DNA from 2 places in the Rhizobium sp. BK212 genome. Region 1 is predicted to be linked to the other one. Evidence: riboswitches for the same ligand, from Rfam matches in the RefSeq annotation. Region 1 holds a riboswitch; the other holds the start of a gene.
The links. Region 1 has a riboswitch for thiamine pyrophosphate ahead of FHT79_RS26005 (YkoF family thiamine/hydroxymethylpyrimidine-binding protein). Riboswitches for the same ligand answer to the same signal wherever they lie in the genome.
Positions count from the first base shown of each region.

Region 2: linked by a shared signal. The riboswitch ahead of thiC (phosphomethylpyrimidine synthase ThiC) and the one ahead of FHT79_RS26005 (YkoF family thiamine/hydroxymethylpyrimidine-binding protein) in region 1 are both predicted to bind thiamine pyrophosphate.

Region 1 covers NZ_JACIFS010000010.1:21,394-31,728, forward strand. The annotation lists gene FHT79_RS25970 (NADH-quinone oxidoreductase subunit NuoF) at 1-701, opposite strand, end outside; gene FHT79_RS25975 (formate dehydrogenase subunit gamma) at 698-1,177, opposite strand; gene FHT79_RS25980 (LysR family transcriptional regulator) at 1,312-2,205, opposite strand; gene FHT79_RS25985 (metalloregulator ArsR/SmtB family transcription factor) at 2,276-2,617, opposite strand; gene FHT79_RS25990 (SDR family oxidoreductase) at 2,720-3,544, opposite strand; gene soxR (redox-sensitive transcriptional activator SoxR) at 3,624-4,088, opposite strand; gene FHT79_RS26000 (NAD(P)H-dependent oxidoreductase) at 4,172-4,747, shown strand; TPP riboswitch at 4,936-5,049, shown strand; gene FHT79_RS26005 (YkoF family thiamine/hydroxymethylpyrimidine-binding protein) at 5,040-5,672, shown strand; gene FHT79_RS26010 (ABC transporter permease) at 5,763-6,569, shown strand; gene FHT79_RS26015 (ABC transporter ATP-binding protein) at 6,566-7,366, shown strand; gene FHT79_RS26020 (ABC transporter substrate-binding protein) at 7,447-8,457, shown strand; gene FHT79_RS26025 (acyltransferase) at 8,682-9,902, shown strand; gene FHT79_RS26030 (sugar transferase) at 10,070-10,335, shown strand, end outside.
Region 2 covers NZ_JACIFS010000013.1:59,132-69,466, reverse strand. The annotation lists gene FHT79_RS29440 (XapX domain-containing protein) at 1-145, opposite strand, end outside; gene FHT79_RS29435 (hydrolase) at 217-906, opposite strand; gene FHT79_RS29430 (ring-cleaving dioxygenase) at 1,002-1,934, opposite strand; gene FHT79_RS29425 (LysR family transcriptional regulator) at 2,055-2,954, shown strand; TPP riboswitch at 3,217-3,348, shown strand; gene thiC (phosphomethylpyrimidine synthase ThiC) at 3,441-5,264, shown strand; gene thiO (glycine oxidase ThiO) at 5,264-6,241, shown strand; gene thiS (sulfur carrier protein ThiS) at 6,246-6,443, shown strand; gene FHT79_RS29405 (thiazole synthase) at 6,447-7,220, shown strand; gene FHT79_RS29400 (thiamine phosphate synthase) at 7,217-7,822, shown strand; gene FHT79_RS29395 (hypothetical protein) at 8,121-8,315, shown strand; gene FHT79_RS32285 (hypothetical protein) at 8,659-8,874, opposite strand; gene FHT79_RS29390 (trifunctional serine/threonine-protein kinase/ATP-binding protein/sensor histidine kinase) at 10,163-10,335, opposite strand, start outside.

The sequences.
Region 1 (10,335 bases):
GTCATTACCGCGATCGCGTGCGGATATTCCGAACGCGTATAGACGAAGCCCTTGGTCGCGCCGGTGGCGAGCCCTGATATCGCCATGCCCTCGATCAGCACGAAGGGATCGCCCTCCATGATCATCCGGTCGGCAAAGGTGCCGCTGTCGCCCTCATCGGCATTGCAGACGATATATTTGCGGTCGCCGGCAGCATCGAGAACGGTCTTCCACTTGATGCCGGTGGGAAAGCCGGCACCGCCGCGTCCACGCAGGCCGGAATCGGTGACTTCCTTGACGATATCGGCTGATGTCATCGAAACGGCGCGTCGAAGACCGGCAAGGCCGCCATGCGCCTCGTAATCCGCAAGCGAAAGCGGATCGGTAATGCCGCAGCGGGCAAAGGTCAGGCGGGTTTGTTCCTTGAGGAACGGGAGGTCTTCAACCTCCCCGAGACAGAGCCGATGCTCGCCGCCGTTCATCATCCCGGCATCGAACAGAACAGCCACATCCCCGGCCTTTACCGGGCCGTAGCCGATGCGCTTGCCGTCAAGCTCGACCTCAACTAGCGGCTCCAGCCAGAACATTCCGCGCGAGCCGTTGCGCACGATCTCGGCATCGAGGCCGCGGGCGGCGATCTCCTGGGCAATCGCCTTTGCCACCTTTTCGGCCCCGAGCGCCAGCGCTGCGGCATCGCGCGGAACATATATCCTGACCGTCATCGGCGTGCCTCCGCAACGAGTTCCGCCGCCATCTGATCGTCGATCCGGCCATAGACCTCGCCGTCGAGCATCGCCGCCGGCGCGCAGGCGCAGAGCCCGAGACAGTAGACCGGCTCCAGCGTCACGCCGCCATCGAGCGTCGTCTGATGAAAATCGATACCGAGCAGCATCTTGACGCGCTCAGCCAGGCCATCGCCGCCCATCGACTGACAGGCTTCGGCGCGACAGAGCTTCAGCACATGCCGGCCGGCGGGATGGTCACGATAATCGTGATAGAAGGTCACCACGCCATGCACCTCGGCGCGGGAGAGGTTCAGTTCCTCCGCGATGACGGGCATGGCCTCCTGCGGCACATAGCCGAATTCTTGCTGGACCTCGTGCAGAATGGGAAGCAGCGGCCCTTCGAGAAAGCGAAGATCGGCGACGATGGCACGTGTGCGCGCTGCAATATCGCCTTCGGCGATATGAATGGTCATAAGGCAGCCCTCCCGGCGGCTCGCTCGTTGCGGAATGGCGGGCTCCCCCGGCCGAATGCCATTCCGCAAGCAGCATCTCAGGGAAGCAGCCGGCGATCAATAAAGCTATCACGTTGCACGATAGTTTTTTTCTATCAGAGTTCCTCGTCTTGTACGAGCACTCTCGCCTCGTGCAGCAGGGCCGAGACAAGCGGCGTGAAAGGCTCGCGATAAGGGGCAACGAGGCCGACCAGATGATGCGCCTCCGGCTCGACGATCGGGATCATGCGGATTTCCACTGGAAATCCAAAGGATTTGGCGACGTTGCGCGGCATGATGCTCGCCCAGCGTCCGGTTCTGACATGCGAGAACAGCACGATCATCGAGTTGGATTCGAGTGTCGGATGCACGGTGGCGCCCGCTTCGGTCAAGTGCCGGTTGATGATGCGGCGGTTCTGCATGTCGGCGGTCAATAGACAAAGCCGAAGATCGCCGACCTCTCGCCAGGTCACGTTGTCGCGATCCGACAGTGGGCTGCCGGCTGCCGTGATCAGATGATAACGCTCGGCATAGAGGGGAACGGTCGTGACGCGGCCGAGCGGCTCGTTTTCGAGATAGGTGATGCCGGCATCGATTTCGAGATTCTCGAGCATGCTCAGCACCTGCAGCGAATTGCGCGAGACGATCGAGAAGGTCACGCCGGGATGCCGTTCCTGGAAGGGCGTGGTGATGCGCGAAAGCATGGCGAGCGCGGTCGGAATGGCGGCAAGACGAATATGGCCGGAAAGGCCGCGGCGTGCGGCGCGCATCTCCTCGCGCATGGTGCGGGCGTCGCCGACGATGCGCCGGGCCCATTCGAGCACGCGCTGCCCCTCCGGCGTCAGCCCCTGGAACCTTGAACCGCGCTGTACCAGCATGACGCCGAGTTGATCCTCGAGCTGCCGGATGGCCGCCGAAAGCGTTGGCTGCGAGATACCGCACTCCTCCGCTGCGCGGCCGAAATGCTTTTCATTGGCAAGCGCGATGAAAAATTCCAGCTTGTCGATCATCCGGCCTCCCGCGCCATTTCGCGTCCGGGCCTATCTTCGACATAGCAGCCGTGCTCCGCAAGGGCGGTCGCTAACAGTTTTCTGCAATCGGAAAAAGCTCGAACAGCGATTCGAGGAAGGCGAGCACGCTGACATTGCCGATGCTGTAATAGACCAGCCTGCCCTGACGGCGCGTATTGACCAGGCCTTCGAGCCTCAAGCGCGCCAGCTGCTGCGAGACCATTGCCTGCTGTATGCCCAGAATATGTTCGATTTCACTGACCGTCCGCTCCTCATTCGCCAATATGCAGAGGATGAGAAGTCGGGTCTGGTGCGCCAGCGCTTTCAGCAGGTCGCTCGCTTCATGGGCTTTTGCAGCGAGTGTGTGCAATTCCTGGCCGGTCATCCCCGGCTTGGGTTTGGGCAACGGCATGCGGTATCTCGGAAGGGAGGCGATGAGGTAGATCAGTACAATAGCATATTCGCACAAGCGAATTGGCCAAAATGACGAAATGCCAAAAAAGGTCCAAGCAAATCAGCAGATAAGCTGACCGCCATTGATCTCTATCACCTGGCCGGTGATGTAGCCCGAGAGGGAGGGAGCCGCCAGGAACAGATAGGCGGGAGCGCAATCCTCCGCCGTGCCGAGCCTTTGCAGGGGGATGGATTTTCTTGTCTGCTCCAGCTTTTCGCGGGAGGAATAGCGCTCATGGAAATCCGTCTCGATCGTTCCCGGTGACACGCAATTGACCCGGATTCCATCCGGTGCGAGCTCACGGGCAAGCGCCTTGGAATAGGTCGCAACGAACGCTTTCGAGGCCGAATAGATCGAGGAACCGGGGCTGCCGCCGGTCAGCGCCGAAATCGAAACCGTGTTGACGACGGCGGCGCCTTCAGCCGCCTTTAATGCCGGCAGCAGCGCACGTGTCAGCGCCACCACCGATGTCTGGTTGAGCCGCACGATCGCCTCATATTCTGCGTCGGTGAGCGTGGCAGCGGGAAACCGGCCAAGCATGGTGCCGGCATTGTTCACCAGCACATGCACACTGTCGAAGAAGGCGAGAACGTCTTCGGCAAATTGCGCCGCCCCACCGGCCGCCGAGAAATCGGCGTGCAGCAGCAGCGCCCGTCTTTCGGATTCAGCCGTCAGCAGGAAATCCGGCAGCTCGCGTCCCGGCTTGCGCCCGGTATGGACGATCACTTTTGCGCCGCAGTCCAGGAACTGCCGGGCCACTTCGAGGCCGATGCCGCGGCCGGCGCCGGTCACGACGACATTGCGATTTTCGAACAGTCTGGGATGAAACACGAAGCCGTCCTCCTCGCGGACAGTGCCGCCGGTTGCGTCACTCGCCCTTAACATATGAGCGCGCCGACCGAAAGAAAGGCAGGTACCGATCTTTCCCGGGAGACCCGGCCAAGTCCCCCTCTGGGGAAGGCCTCTAGCTTTCGGTCTCCAGAAGCCGCGCACCCGACCCCTCTTTGCCGAGCCGATCGCAGGGATTGCGCAACGGACAGCTTTCGATCGACAGGCAGCCGCAGCCGATGCAGCCGGTCAGACGGTCGCGCAGCAGGCTCAGCCGCCTGATTCGCGTGTCGAGATCATCCTTCCAGCGCGCCGACAGCACCTGCCAGTCGGCGACGGTGGGCGTGCGTCCTTGCGGCAGCGACTCGAACGCCGCCTGGATTTCCGAAAGCGGAATGCCGACACGCTGCGCCACCTTGATGATGCCAAGCCGGCGCAGCACGTCACGGCCGTATCGCCGCTGGTTGCCGCGGGACCGGATGCTCGAGATCAGCCCCTTGGTCTCGTAGAAATGCAGCGCCGAGACGGCAAGGCCGCTGCGCTCCGCCACTTCGCCAACCGTCAGAAGTCTGCCGAGCGGCGTTGCAGGAATCGTATCCATCGGCTCTTGACCTCAATATTAGTTGAGGTTTTATAACCCGTGCTTCGATAATCGTAAAGTCCAATCGCGACAAGGAGCAACGCATGAAAACACCCACCAGGCTGGCGGTCATCTATGGCAGCACGAGAGAGGGCCGCATCTGCGACCGGGTGGTCAAATGGCTGACGCAGGAGCTCGTCCGCTTCCCGCAATTTGATATCGACATCATCGACCCGCTCGATTTCGCGCTGCCGGTAAGCCGTGACATGGCACACCCCGAAATCGACAGGCTCGCCGGGCGGCTTGGCATGGCCGACGCCTTCATCATCGTCACCCCGGAATACAATCACAGCTTCACGGCCTCCCTGAAGTCGATCATCGATTTCTTCTTCGAGCCCTGGCAGGGCAAACCTGTCGCCTTCGTTTCCTATGGCGGCATATCGGGCGGCCTGCGCGCCGTCGAACAGCTGCGCCTCGTCTTTGCCGAACTCCACGCGGTCACGATCCGCGATTCGGTGAGCTTTACAGCACCTTGGAACCGCTTCGACACCGAGGGACGGCTCGACAATCCCACCGACGCGATGCGTCTGCTCGACCGGATGATGGCAAGGCTGGAATGGTGGACACGGGCGCTCGTCACTGCCCGCAGCGATTGCCCCTATGCCGACATCGCCGCCTGAGTCAGCAAGCTCCGGTTCCGTTCCCGGCAGGTACGGAACCTCGAGGGACACCCGGGCAGGACCTCCGTCCGGGTGTTCTCAACAGTAAGGCATATCAGCCGATACCGGGCATGGCAGGCTCATCCCGATCGCATGGACGGGTTCGCAACTTTGCAGTTGCGGGGAGAAAACCCCGGTGATAGTTTCCGCGCCATTAACGGGGGAGCTCCGTATTGCCGGGGCTGAGATGTGAGGTGCAAGCCTCTGGACCCTTCAAAGCTGATCTGGGTAATGCCAGCGGAGCGAGGTTCAGATGTTTTCAGGCGCACAAGTGTCACTCTATCCGATGTCCGGCGATTTCGTCGGCATCATTCTCGATGCCGTCAAGGCGCTCGATCCCTATCGCGACCGGCTGCGCATCGAGACCGATGACATCTCTACGCTGCTGGTCGGCCCGCCTGACATTCTTTTCGCCGCCATGCACGATCTTTTCGTCACAGCCGCGAAGACCGGCGAACATTGCGTCCTGTCCGCCGCCGTCTCACGCGGCTGCCCCGGTGAGCCCGACGAGGCCATCTGCGGCGTCAACCCCTCCTCCGGCCAGGCAGAGCCGCTTGCTGACCGTATAGCGGCCGCCCTTGCCGCCGTTGAAATCACCGCCGAGACCGGACAGCCGACCGCTGCCCAATTCTCGCTCTACGTCATGGGAACCGGCACCCATATGGACGAGATCTATGGCTGCATCGACTTTCTCAAACGCTCCGGCACCTTCGACCGCGCCAAGAATTTCTGCACCAGGCTTTCTGGCGATGCCGGCGCCGTCTTCGCAACCATTCGTGAGGCCTTCTATCGCTTCGGCGACCCCGAGGGGCATGTGACCCTCGATATCACGGTGTCAGCCAATACAGCGCCGCGCGTCTTTTCAGACGCGCAAAGGACGCTGTAACACTTTAAATTGCTGCATAATTTTATCCTTAAATCGATTCCGATTTAAGGAATTATGCAGTGCCCGACGAAAGCCTGAAATCGAACGCCGATGACACCGCTACCACCACTGGGTTCGCGCCTTGCCGCGCTCCGCGCCGCTCTCTACCGGGGCATACCTGCCCTGCTCGCCGGCTGCGCCTTTTTGGCGGCATGGGAACTCTATGTCGATCTTTCCGGGATCAAGCCCTCCATCCTGCCGGCGCCGTCGCGCATCGTCATCCAGGGCTGGCTGAACCGCGAGGCGCTGATATCAAACACCTGGCCGACGCTCGGCGCGACGCTTGGAGGTTTCGCGCTGTCGCTTGCTTTCGCCTTCGCAGCCTCCATCCTCATGGATTTCGTGCCCTTCATGCGCCGGGCATTGCTGCCGATCTTCATCGCCAGCCAGACCCTGCCGCTGGTGGCGATCGCGCCCCTCGTCGTCCTCTGGTTCGGCTTCGGCCTGCTGCCGAAAGTGTTGCTGGTGGCGCTCGTCACCTTCTTTCCGCTGCTCGTCGCCCTGCTGCAGGGCTATGAATCGACCGACCGCGACATCGCCGAATTGCTGAATTCGATGAAGGCGAGTCGCTGGCGGATTTTCTGCCTGGCCCGGCTTCCCTCCTCGCTGCCCTATTTCTTCGCCGGCCTCAGAATCTCGATCACCTATGCCGTCGTTGGCGCGATTTTTGCCGAATATGCCGGCGCCGCCCGCGGCCTCGGCATCTATATCCTCAACGCCAAGAACAATTTCCGTCCCGATCTCGTGCTCGCCGCCGTCGTCGTCAGCGCCGTGCTCACGCTCGGCCTCTTCGGGCTGACGCTGTTGATCCAGCGCCTCGTCATGCCCTGGCAGCCAACCGGGGAGCGGCGCCGATGAGCGATACAATGGTTGAACTCGGTAGTATCTCGAAGTCCTTCGACGGCATGAAGGTGCTGGGCGACATTTCGCTCACCGTCGCAGACGGCGAGTTCGTTTCGATCGTCGGACCGTCCGGCTCCGGAAAATCGACGGTGCTGCGGCTGCTGACACAGGCGCTTCGACCCGATTCCGGCACCATGCTTTTTAACGGCGTGCCGCTGGAACAGGCACCGCATTCCTTCGCCTTCATGCCGCAGCGCGATGCGCTGATGCCCTGGCGCCGGATCATCGACAATGCGGCACTCGGCCTCGAGGTGAAAGGCATGAGCCGCCGCGCGGCCCGCGCCGCCGTCGCGCCTTTGTTCGAGAGCTTTGGCCTTTCCGGCTTCGAACACCACTATCCTTCCGAACTATCCGGCGGCATGCGCCAGCGCGCCGCACTGCTGCGCACCGTCGTCCAGACGCAAGACATGCTGCTGCTCGACGAGCCCTTCGGCGCGCTCGACGCGCTGACGCGGACGCAGATCCAGGAATGGCTGCAGGGCATGTGGACCGAGCACCGCTGGACGGCGCTACTGATCACCCATGACGTTCGCGAGGCCGTGTTCCTCTCCGACCGGATCTACGTGCTTTCGGCCCGTCCGGCGCGTATCATCCGCGAATTCCGCGTTCCCCTGCCCCGTCCGAGAAGCATCGCCGACCTCGGCTCGCCGGCGGCCCAGGCGATCGAAACCGAAATCCTGCAAACCCTGCTTCATCCGCAAGAACAGGATGATTTTAGGCCGGTCGGCCCAAAGTCTGAATCCCTGTTCTAATTTAAAGAGTTAGAGCATGATGTCGTCCGAAACCGCCGACACTTTTCGGCATCATGCTCTAGAGACCTGAGGAGGTCACCATGCTGCTTCTCACCCGCCGCCAGACGATTTTCGCCGCCATCGCGGCAAGCCTCGCCGGCCGCACCGCCTTCGCCCAATCGGCGCCCGCAAAGGTTCGCATCGCGCTCGACTGGACGCCCAACACCAACCATATCGGCATCTATGTCGCCAAGGCGAAGGGCTTCTACGCCGATGCCGGACTCGATGTCGAGATCCTTCCCTTCACCGATACCAGCGCCGGAACACTGGTGTCGAACGGCGTTGCCGATTTCGGCATCAGCAGTGAGATCGAGACCCTCACGCAGCGCGCCGGCGGCGGTGACGTGAAGATGGTCTACGGCGTCGTCCAGACAGAAACCGCACGCCTGATCTTCAAGGGCGGACGCGACGACATCAAGAGCCCGAAAGACCTCGACGGCAAGACCTATGGCGGCTTTGGCGGCACCTGGGAGAGCGCGCTGATCTCCGCAATGATCCGCAATGACGGCGGCAAGGGCGACGTCAAGACCGTCACCCTCGGCACCTCCGCTTACGAGGCGCTGGACAATGGCTCGATCGATTTCACGCTGGAGATCTACACCTGGGAAGGCATCGCCGCCGAACTGGAAAACCGGAAGATCGGCCGCTTCCACTATTCCGATTATGGCATTCCCGACGAGCAGACGACGGTCATCGTCTCCAGCGACGCCTATCTCTCGGCAAACGGGGAACACGCCCGCGCCTTCATCCAGGCCACGCGCCAGGGTTATGCCTATTCCGTCGACCATCCCGACGAAGCCTGCGATCTGCTGATCTCTGGAAGCAATGGCGCACTGATGAATACGGAACTGGTAAAGGCGTCTCAGAAGGCATTGATCGAGGGGCACTTCCTGAAATCCGAGGCCGGCGTGATCGGTAAGCTCGATCCGGCAAAGGCCGAAGCCCTCGGCGGCTTCCTGCTCGAGAATAGGATTCTCGTCGACGCCAATGGCGCCGCACTCAAGGAGAAGCCGGACTTTTCCACCTATTATACCAACGAACTTCTCGACTGAGCCCAACGCCTGCCTTGCCCGTCGCGGCTTTCCGCTGCAAAGTCCGAGACCCGGAGCTTGATGTCGTGCGAAAACCGCTCACACTTTTCGGCATCATGCTTTAGAGCGCCGCGCCTCCTTTCGGATGCGCAAAGGACGCTCTAACACTTAGAATTTACGCATCGTGCTTTCCGAAAATCGATTCCGATTTTCGGGCCGATGCGCTAGGCAAGGCGGGGGATAGGATGCGACAACAGGAGAGACTGGCCGGAGCGGACTTTCTGCGCGCGACGGCCTGTCTGCTGGTGCTTGCCCACCACTTCGCGCTGCGGCTGGATATGCGCAGAATCCCCGACGAACTCGGACCGACCGCACATATCCTCCGCTTCGGCAATTTCGGCGTTGCCGTGTTCTTTGTGCTCAGCGGCTTTCTTCTTGCCCATCCCTTCTGGCGCGCGCTCGACACGGGCAGCAACCTGCCGAGCCTGCGGCATTACACGATCCGCAGGGCAGCGCGCATCGCTCCGGGCTTCTGGGTTGCCGCCACCATCAGCTTCGCCCTCAGCCTGACGCTGCTTGCCCTGCCGCTGACACCGGAGCTTGCGCTCCGCTATGTCTCCGGGCTGCTGTTCATGAGCCAGTGGCACTGGCGCACCTTCTTTCCTGTCGAAGCCGACGGGCCGCTCTGGTCCATTCCCTTCGAGGTCACCAGCTATGTGCTCCTGCCGGTCGGCTTTCTCCTGCTGTTTCGTTTGCTCATCCTGAGACAACGCCCGCTGCTTGCGCGCTTCGCCTGGCTATGCGTCATCACAGGCGTACTCCTGGCCCATCTGCTGATCCTCACCCTGTTTCCGCTCGACGACATCGGACGCGGTTGGCAGTACGGCCTGCAGGGTGGGGCGAAGGAATGGATGCCGAGATATAATCCGATCGGCTTCTTCGCCGTCTTCGCGCTCGGTGCGCTCGCCGCCGGCCTCGAGACCATGCTCCCACGAAGACGCTCTTCCTGGTTCGATGCCGCAGCGCTTCTCGCTCTCGCCATTGCCGGCTACCGCCTCGTGATTTCGCCCGGCGGCTCCGCCGAGGGTTACGGCTGGCTCGAAATCCCCTATGGCTTTCCGGTCTTCCCGCTGGCGGTCGGGGCGGCCCTCGTTTCGCTCAGCCATTCGCAACTGTTGGGCAGGCTGCTCGACAACGCGCCTGTCCGCTACGTCGCGAAGATCTCCTTCGGCATCTATATCTGGCAGGAGATCATCCTGCTATTGATCCAGAAGCACGACCCGGGCTCGTTCGGCGCTTCCTCGGAAAATGTTGTGGCCGGCTGGCTGCAGTCTTGCGGACTGGCGGCAGCGCTTATCCTTCTGGTAGCAAGCCTCAGCTACCATCTGCTGGAGAAACCGGCGATCGATTTCGGAAACCGGCTGACAGCTCGCCAATCCAATCGGGCTACTCCTTTCAAAGTATAAGTTTCCGGATAGCGCAACTACAGGCATTAAGGTTAACGCGAAATACTCCCATTTTTGGTGTCTTTAGGGTTACGGAATTCTTATTTATACCGATGACAAACGATACGTGACCATGTATCTGTCTCCTTGCTGTTCAGTATCGCATCTAAACTTGTGGACCTTGCGTAATGAATGCTTTTACTTCGAAGACGAATTCACGCTTCGATCCGTCTCAGCGTCAGGACAAAACCAAGACCCTGGTTATCGCGAACTCCAATATTCGCCAGCCGGATAGCTTTTCCCCTGTCGAAAGAAAAATGGCTGTGCGACTGAGCGTGAAGCGGTTGATCGACATCGTCGCCTCACTCAGCGCCCTCGTCGTGCTGGCGCCGATTTTTCTGGCAATCGCTCTTTTCATCAAACTCGATGATGGCGGTCCGGTGTTTTTCCGCCA
Region 2 (10,335 bases), on a different contig from region 1:
CCAAGGGCACCAGCTGCTCACCGACGAGGATGCCGAGCAGGCCGATGAGGGCGACAACGGGCGGGGCGGGCGAACGGACATTGAGCAGGCTGTATATTACGCCCACCAACAGGCCGGCACCGAGGGACAGCAGATAGATTTTCATCGCGGATCACCTTCGCTTGGAGAGAAGCAGTTCACCCCGGCTGGCGACCGCCTGCCGGGGTGATGACGGTTTTACTTCGCAGGGTTCGGGCCGATCCGCTTGCCATGGCGGACCCGCTCGGCGCCGCCGTGAACGTGAGTGACCGCATAGTCGATACCCATGCCGTAGGCGCCGGAATGCTCCTTCACCAGCGACGTGACCGCGTCATAGGTTTCCTTGCGTGCCCAGTCGCGCTGCCATTCAAGCAGGACCTGCTGCCAGGTGACCGGAACGACACCCGCCTGCACCATGCGGTCCATTGCATATTTGTGCGCGTCGAGCGACGTGCCGCCGGACGCATCGGCGACCATGTAGATCTCATAGTCTGTGTCGTTCATGCAGGAGAGCGCAAAGGTCGTGTTGCAAACCTCCGTCCAGAGGCCGGCGACGACGATCTTCTTGCGGCCATCGGCGGCATTCTTGGCAAGCGCGTCGCGGACGTTCTGGTCGTCCCAGGAATTCATCGAGGTGCGCTCAAGGATATCATTGTCCGGGACGACGGCGAGCAGTTCCGGGAAAGTGTTGCCCGAGAAGCTGTCGGTCTCGACGGTGGTGATGGTGGTCGGGATGTTGAAGATCCTGGCAGCCTTGGCCAGACCGACGACGTTGTTCTTCAAGACCTGGCGGTCGATCGATTGGACGCCGAAGGCCATCTGCGGCTGCTGGTCGATGAAGATGATCTGACTGTTCTGCGGGGTTAGGACCTGAAGCTTGCTGGACATCTCGTGTCTTCCTTTGACTGGGTTGAAGCTAGGTAATGGGGCAGGAAAGGCGGCACGTCTTGAAAGTTATGCCGCCTTATTGTTGGAAAGCGACGTCAGGCGGCGAGCGGTGTCAGCCCGGCCTCGATCTGGTCACGATAAGGCTCGTAGCGAGCCGGCAGTTTCAAAGCCTCGCCGAGGTGTGCCGTGTCTTCGTCGCGGTCGAAACCGGGTTCGTTGGTGGCGATTTCGAACAGGACGCCGCCGGGTGTCCGGAAGTAGATCGCCCAGAAGTAATCGCGGTCGATGACAGGCGTCACCTGGTATCCTGTATCCATCAGGGCCTTGCGGACTTCGAGCTGCTTTGCGCGGTTCTCGACGGCGAAAGCGATGTGATGCACGGAACCCGCGCCCTGCCTTGCGAAAGGCGTTTTCGGAAGGACTTCGAGGTCGATCGTGTCGGCACCATTGCCGCCGGGGATGATGAAGCGGGTGACGTCACCATCCGTTTCAGTGCGCTGGTAGCCCATGAAACCGAGCAGTTCGGACGTGGCAGCGGCGTCATGCAGGCGGAATCTGGCACCGGTGAAGCCGTGGATGCCGACGCTTTCGTCGATGCCGGCGCCAGTCCAGGCCTTTCGGCCATCGGTTTCGGTTTCGACAAGGGCAAACCCTTCGCCGTCCGGCCCTTTGAACAGGAGGCGGGGAGCGCCAAAGGCAGTGTCAGTCTGCAGACTGCCGGTTCCCTTTGCCGATAAGCGATCCTGCCAGAAGGACAACGAGCCCTTGGGCACCGCGAACTGTGTGTCACTGACTTCGCCGACGCCGGGACGGCCGCGCATCACGTCGGGAAACGGGAAGTAGGTCATGACGGAGCCGGGGGTACCGGCCTCATCACCGTAATAGAGGTGGTAGACGTTGGGATCGTCGAAATTTACGGTCTTCTTGACGCGGCGCAGGCCAAGCGTGCCCGTGAAGAACGCGTTGTTCTGACGGGCATCCGATGCCATCGACGTGATGTGATGCAGTCCCTTGATATCCTTGATCATGATCCTCGCCCTTCCGCGGCTGTGTTGGTTTGTCTGGTGTGATTGAAAATCTACGTCCGTTGATCAGGCGTGGAAATTGCAATAATAGTTGTCAGTGAATTGCCATTGGTGAAATAATCGATGAACGACTACAAGCTGCTCCGAACCTTCCTGCTGGCTGCCGAGAAGCGGAGCTTCGCGCAGGTCGCGCGCGAGCTCGATATGACGCCCGCAGCCGTCACCCGGGCGATTGCGGCCCTGGAAGAAGATCTGGGCGTGCAACTCTTCGTGCGCACCACGCGCCAAGTGTCGCTGACGACGGATGGCGCGATCTTCGCCGCCCAGATACAGCCGGCGGTGCAGGCGCTCGACAACGCGCGCAAGGACGTGATGAATTCCCACAAGGCGGATCATGGCCGCCTTCGCATCAGCGCGCCGACCTGGTTCGGCCAGCAGGTCCTGCCGCCCATCCTCTCGGCATTCAGGGAGCGCTATCCCAAGATCAGCTTCGAAATCTCGCTCGCCGATGGACTCGTCGACATCATCGACGACGATTATGATCTGGCGATCCGCATTTCCGCGGCACCTTCGGACAAGTTCACGATCTGGCGCAAGATCAGCGTCGTGCGCCGTATCCTCGTCGCAGCGCCCGGCAGCCGGTTTTGCGACATGAAGCACCCGAACGAGCTCATTCCCGACGATTGCCTGGCCTATAGCGGCGAAAGCAAACGGGAGACCTGGTCACTGTCGGACGGCAGTGGCAGCGCCACGATTTCTGCAGGCCGTGCATTCAGCGCCAATAGCGGAGAGGTGCTGGCGAGCATGGCGGCCGACGGCGTCGGGGTCACCATGCTGCCCAAGTTCCATGTCGCCGAGCATCTGCGGACCGGACGGCTCGTCCACGTCCTGCGGGACTGGTCGCCGCCAGACTTATGGCTGACCCTGTACTACCCCCCGTACCAGGCCCTGCCGCCGCGCATCGCCTCCTTCTCGAAGTTCTTCGAGCAACAGATCCCGGCGTTCCTCTCGGCGATCGAATGAGCTTTGCCGATAAAGCAGGTGCGGTTGCTCCAACGAGGTCTTTCGAAAAGGAATTTGCAGAATCTTAGGCGGCGCACCAAGGGGCTTCCGGTCCATCTCGGTGGCCGGTCGCTCGATCCCGTTCAAGGCGACAATTTGGAAGTTCGGCGACATCTTCTCCCAATCCAGTCATCTGCCCGGCTTCCACATCAAAATACGCCCAAGAGCCGGACGACGGAAGGTCTGTGGTTGACACGAACTCGGCCCAGGACATAGTCTTTGCGACATTCACCAGGGGGGTCCCGGCAAGGGGCTGAGATACTGCTGGACAATATGGCTTTGCCTGTTGTGGCGCAGTGACCCGTTGAACCTGATCCAGTTCATACTGGCGTAGGGACGGTGCAAGCGCTCGAAGGCTTCGGATTCCCGCGTGGATTACATGCCGGCGTCTTTCCATCATTCCGGCTGATTGACTGGGTCTCCAATTGCAACTTGGAGCCTCAAACCATGACCATTGCCGCAAAGAACGTCACACCCACCGTCACCACCGGCCCGCTACCGGCCTCGCGGAAAATCTACATCCCCGGAGATATGTACTCCGACATCCGCGTGCCGATGCGCGAGATCAGCGTCCATCCGACATCGGGAGAGCCGCCCGTCGTCGTCTATGATTGCTCCGGCCCTTACACTGTCGAGGGCGCCGATATCCGTATCGAGCAGGGCTTGTCACAGTTCCGTCGCGGCTGGGTGATCGCCCGCGGAGATGTCGAGGCCTATGAAGGCCGCCATGTGCGTCCCGAAGACAACGGCTTTGTCAGCGGCGAACGGCTGACACCGGAATTTCCGGCCAAGCGCCAGCCGCTGCGGGCGAGGGGCGACAAGGCCGTAACCCAACTCGCCTATGCACGCGCCGGCATCATCACTCCGGAAATGGAATTCATCGCTATCCGCGAAAATCTCGGCCGCAAGGCACAGGCGGAGGCCATGAGCCGCGATGGCGAAAGCTTCGGCGCCCATATTCCCGATCATGTGAGCCCGGAATTCGTCCGCCAGGAGGTCGCCGCCGGCCGGGCGATCATTCCCGCCAACATCAATCATCCGGAAAGCGAGCCGATGATCATCGGCCGGAACTTCCTGGTGAAGATCAATGCCAATATCGGCAATTCCGCCGTCACCTCCTCCATGGCGGAGGAAGTCGAGAAGATGGTCTGGGCGATCCGCTGGGGTGCCGACACGGTCATGGACCTGTCGACCGGCCGCAACATCCACAATATCCGCGAATGGATCATCCGCAATTCGCCGGTACCGATCGGCACCGTGCCGCTCTACCAGGCACTCGAAAAGGTGAACGGCATTGCCGAGGACCTCACCTGGGAGGTCTATCGCGATACGCTGATCGAACAGGCCGAGCAGGGCGTCGATTACTTCACCATCCATGCGGGCGTGCGGCTTGCCTATATCCCGCTGACCGTCAATCGCGTCACCGGCATCGTTTCTCGCGGCGGCTCGATCATGGCCAAGTGGTGTCTGCACCACCACCGGGAGAGTTTTCTCTACGAGCATTTCGAGGAGATCTGCGACATCTGCCGCGCTTACGACGTTTCCTTCTCGCTCGGTGATGGCCTGCGGCCAGGCTCGATTGCCGATGCCAACGATGCGGCGCAGTTCGCAGAACTGGAAACGCTCGGCGCGTTAACGAAAATCGCCTGGGCGAAGGATTGCCAAGTGATGATCGAAGGTCCCGGCCATGTGCCGATGCACAAGATCAAGGAAAACATGGACAAGCAGCTCGCGGTCTGCGGCGAGGCGCCCTTTTATACGCTCGGGCCGCTGACCACCGATATCGCGCCGGGCTATGACCACATCACGTCCGGCATCGGGGCTGCGATGATCGGCTGGTTCGGCACTGCCATGCTCTGCTACGTGACGCCCAAGGAACATCTCGGCCTGCCGGACCGCAACGACGTCAAGGTGGGCGTCATCACCTATAAGATCGCGGCACATGCCGCCGATCTGGCCAAGGGTCATCCGGCGGCGCGGGTGCGCGACGATGCGTTGTCGCGCGCCCGTTTCGAGTTCCGATGGGAGGACCAGTTCAACCTCTCGCTCGATCCGGAAACTGCCCGTTCCTTCCACGACGAAACGCTGCCGAAGGAGGCGCATAAGGTGGCGCATTTCTGCTCCATGTGCGGTCCGAAATTCTGCTCGATGCGGATTTCGCACGATATCCGCGCCGAAGCGCAGAAGGAAGGGCTGGAAGCGATGGCGGCGAAATATCGGGAGGGTGGCGACCTGTACATGCCGATCGAAAACCTTCCGGGTAACGCATAATGTCTACGTTTCTCGTCAAAGGGGCCGGCGTTGCCGGCCTCGCGGCAGCCCATGAGCTCGTCAGGCGGGGCTTTTCGGTCGAGGTGATCGAAAAGGCCGGCGCGGCGGGACTTGGCGCCTCGCACTTTGCTGGAGGAATGCTCGCGCCCTATTGCGAACGGGAAGCGGCCGAAGAGATTGTCCTGACATTGGGCCTGGGCGCGGCCGGATGGTGGGAGGAGGCCGTGCCCGGCGAGGTTCGTCGCCGCGGTACTCTCGTCGTGGCGCAGCCGCGCGACCTTCCCGATCTCGTCCGGTTTGCCGCGCGCACCACCGGTCATGTCTGGATCGATCGCAAGGGTGTGGCCGACCTCGAGCCTGCACTAGCCGGCCGCTTCGAAAAGGCTCTTTTCTTCGAGCAGGAAGCGCATCTCGATCCACGCCGCGCACTGGCCAGACTAGCCGGCACGCTCCGCGAGCGTGGCGTCGTCTTCCATTTCGGCGGATGCCAGCCGCAGGACCGGCGGTTTGCCGGCGTGCTCGATTGCACCGGGCCGGCGGCGATACCGCGACTTTCCGGCCTGCGCGGCGTGCGAGGCGAAATGCTCTATCTGGAAACTGCGGATATTACCCTTTCCAGGCCGGTCAGGATGCTGCATCCCCGCCATCCGATCTACATCGTGCCCCGCGACGATCACCGTTTCATGGTCGGGGCGACGATGATCGAGGCTGACGATGACGGACCGATTACCGCGCGTTCGCTCATGGAATTCCTGAACGCGGCCTATGCGCTGCATCCGGCGTTTGGCGAGGCACGCGTTGTCGAGACCGGGACTGGCATACGTCCGGCGTTTGCCGACAACATTCCGCAAGTCATCGAGACGGAGGAGGGGCTCGCGATCGCCGGCATGCATCGGCATGGCTTCCTGCTGGCGCCCGCCATGGCGGTGCGGGCCGCCGATATTCTCCTCCAGCGGCATTCACTTCTGAAAGGCTAACCTCATGAAACTGATAATCAATGGCGAAACCCAGGTCTGCGAGGCCGTAACCCTGGCCGAACTCCTTCATGTTCTGGAATACGAGGGCGACTGGCTGGCAACCGCCGTCAACGGAGATCTCGTGCATCGCGAGGACCGAGCCGATCACCGGCTCGACGATGGTGACCGTATCGAAATCCTGTCCCCGATGCAGGGAGGTTGATCCATGCTTTCTCTTTATGATGCTGCATTGTCTTCGCGACTTCTGCTCGGTACCGCGCGTTATCCGTCGCCGGCCGTCCTTGCCGAGGCGGTCAGCCGGTCCGGCGCGGAGATCGTCACGGTCTCGCTTCGCCGCGAAACGGCCGGCGGAAAGACGGGTGGAGCCTTCTTCGAACTCATCCGCCAGCTCGCGGTCCGCGTCCTGCCAAATACCGCGGGATGTCACAGCGCGTCGGAAGCGATCCTGACCGCCAAGATGGCGCGTGAGATATTCGGTACCGACTGGATCAAGCTCGAGGTGATCGGCCATCACGACAGTCTCCAGCCGGATGTGTTCGAACTGGTCGAAGCCGCACGCATTCTTTGTGCGGAAGGGTTTTGCGTATTTCCCTATACGACGGACGATCTGGTGGTGGGTGAAAAGCTGGTCTCCGTCGGATGCCGGGTCTTGATGCCCTGGTGCGCGCCGATCGGTTCTGCGGCCGGTCCGCGCAACCCTTCCGCGCTCACCGCCATGCGGAGCGCCTTTCCGGACATACCGCTGATCGTGGATGCGGGGATCGGGAGACCGTCGCATGCGGCAACAGTGATGGAATTCGGCTACGACGCGGTGCTGCTCAACACGGCGGTCGCCGTCGCAGGCGATCCGCCTGCCATGGCTGAGGCGTTTGGCAAGGCGATCGAGGCCGGAAGGCTCGCTTATCTTTCCGGCATGCTGGAGCCACGCGACATGGCGGTACCGTCCACCCCGGTTGTCGGAAAGGGCGTTTTCGCATGAGACTTGATCCCTTCTATCTCATTGTCGACAGTTCCAAATGGATCGAACGTCTCGTGCCGCTGGGCGTCAAACTGGTGCAACTGCGGGTGAAGGATCGCCCGGACGAAATCCTGCGCCAGGAAATCCGGCGTTCGAAGGCCGTTTGCGCAGCGGCGAAGTGCCAGCTGGTTGTCAACGACTACTGGAAACTGGCGATCGAGGAGGGATGCGATTTCATCCATCTTGGCCAGGAGGATCTTGGGGAAGCCGACCTTGATGCCATTCGCAGCGCCGGCCTGAAATTCGGCCTTTCCACACATAACGCGTCAGAGCTCGAAACGGCGTTGGCTGCGAGGCCCGACTATGTGGCGCTCGGTCCGGTCTATCCCACCATTCTCAAGCAGATGAAATGGGCGCCGCAAGGCCTGGAACGGATCACAGACTGGAAGAGGCGTGTCGCGCCGTTGCCGCTGGTGGCGATCGGCGGGTTGAATGTCGACAGGCTACAGGGCGTATTCGACGCGCGCGCCGACACCGCGGCCGTTGTCACCGACATTACCTTGAACGTCGATCCAGAAGCGCGGACGCGCGAATGGATCGAACGCACGGCACCGTGGCGTTAGGGAGGTGCCGCCACGCGATGCGAGCTTTTGGAAGGATATACAAGTAGATAGCATCCCTAGTGCTAATGTATCTCTTCACTGGCGGGTAGTAAAATGCTCTACAGTGAGCGCCGTTTAAAGGCAAACCACCTGACCCTGCATGGGCTCCTTTGCCGCCGCGGGGATGCGGGCCTTCTTCCTCTGCCGAGTTGCTGACTAGCGTCGCGGGCCTCGCAGATCCAAGAGCCGCCGAGCAGTCACATCTGACAGACCGCTCACAATCGACGAAAGTCGTTACCGCACCCGGAGGCAGTACACGATGGCAGCGCAAAGATATAGCCGTCGCAAGAACCTCAATATTTACTGGACGGTGTTCGATAAAGTCGTCGGACAGCCGGCCGTCGTCAATGGGTTTGTCATGGACATGCTGACCGCCGAGGAGGCGGATAACTTGGTAGATCTGCTAAATCGCGGCAACCAAGCGAGCCTCTGGTGTTACGCTGAATGGTTCTAGAGGCAACCGGCTGCCGCACATTGCGGTGCAACTCGCGCTGGAACGCGGCTACTTCGTCGGAGCATCAATACGGAACGGCGATGGTTTACAAGGTGGGAATATCGTTGTGAAGTTCCAGTCGGACCATCGAATCCTTCGACGTCGAATGCCGGCGAAGTTGTTTGTCGCAACCGCAAAGGAAAATCTATGTGGCGGTGGGTTCTGCTGTGCAGACTATTCCACACCAAAATTCCTGCGCCATGATCGTGCCGCTGGATAATCCCTCGTCGGATCGATTCGCGTTAGAACTTTGCGAAGCCTTCCATCTCGTTCGGTCGTTTGGGCGGGGTCGATATGCTGGACCTCAATTCCCGCCAAGAATATTGAGGGCGTCTTGCAATCTAAGCGCAGCCAGCGCCCTCGTTGCCTCGTCGACGGGCCATCCGGCCCCCATTGCCGCCGACAGCAGGGTGACCTCGGTGTGAAGCTCCAGTCTCTCATAGAGGGGCTCAAGCGCCTCTCTGGCGGTGACAAGATGCTCGTCTGGAGGCGTGATAGGAGTCGGAGATACCGTTGGCATTCTGCGTCCCTTCCTAACGGTTTTGGAACCTGATTGGCCATGGTTCCAAGTGAATGGCTGCCGACGCCGATGCGAACATGACCAATTTGGAGGGGCCAGCACTCAGGAGTAAAAGGTAAAACGAAGAGTGTAGGTCCGCCATCATACTTGTGTATGCGCAAATTATACGGAGGCAGCACACAGGCGGGCTGCTAGGGAGCTATGCCCGGCTCAGCCACTTTTCGAGCATGAAGGGTGCCCACGTTGCTCCGTGCTCTCCTAGCGGCGCAAACGGCTTCCAAGGTAACGAGTCCAGGACGACGTTCTATCTGGTTGATGTCATCGACGTGGGAAGAGGAGCGCGCCGAAGGCATCTCATCGCGAGGAGCGGGTGGTGGTCTGATTTCTGGTAGCCGGCCCCGATGAACGGCTAAACCCCCGTATAAGTCGTCTCCTCCTCTTCGCTACTCGATCCTTCCTCAAGATCAATAGCAGGTCGAGCGGCGTCCTGTTACGGTCAGGGTACTTCTCCCGCGCGGCAATGTCATCGAGCTCACGAAGGCGTTCAACACGCCTCCTGATGCCTGCATCAATGACAGACTTGAGGCCATTCACCAACGATAGGTGCCGGCGAGCCGATGGGTCGGACCGTTTGCCTAAGGATTGAGACCATGACACATGAACTCCACCGCATCCAAATCGAACTGGTCCCATTGACGCTGTTTCCCAGCGCATATGGGGAAGCTGGGCCTTGCGCTCCGGGCTCTCCGCTCCACACACCGCCCGATATTTCATCATGGCCACCTACGGACTTGGAGGCCCATTTGATGATGTTCTCCGTCATGCCATTCGAAACGATCAAGTCTCCCTGGGGACAAGCGCTGCACGCCCAGAGATCTGCCTTTACCCTATATGTTACTGGAACCCAGTTCGGTCTTCTGTGCTACTCCGTCGGGCTTGTCCGTCTGTTAGACGGCTTCGGGATCTCTGCCCTTCAGTGATTTCCGCGACATGCCGTAAGCCGGGTTTGGGTCCAGAATTGAGGATCATCGAGCTTGGTGCCTAGCACCTTTTAGCTCGTGCAGGCATCTCCGTCGCCTCGTCCAGTTTCCTGGCGCACGATTTCGCGGCACGATCGATGCGCTTGTTGTTTTCGCCACTGCGCCCCCGTTGGCCCGAAGACTGCGACGTGGACGTGAAAGCTTCGGCCGTACCTCAGTCGTCTCGTGACGGAGAAGCGGGCCAGGTCGACGGCCTTCAGCCTGAGACCTGCCCAGGCTGCGAGAGCTTCAGCCCGTTGTTGGTCCTATCAGTTTCCCAACATTGCCATTTGGTCGGCATGCTTTGCGCCAGCGGTTTCGTCTCGTTCGAGAGGCAGGGTGAACAGAAACACTGCCCCACGTGGTTCACCAGCGGTGGCCCACATTCGACCCCCGTGAGCCTCGATAATCGAACGGCAGATCGCCAGGCCCATGCCCATGC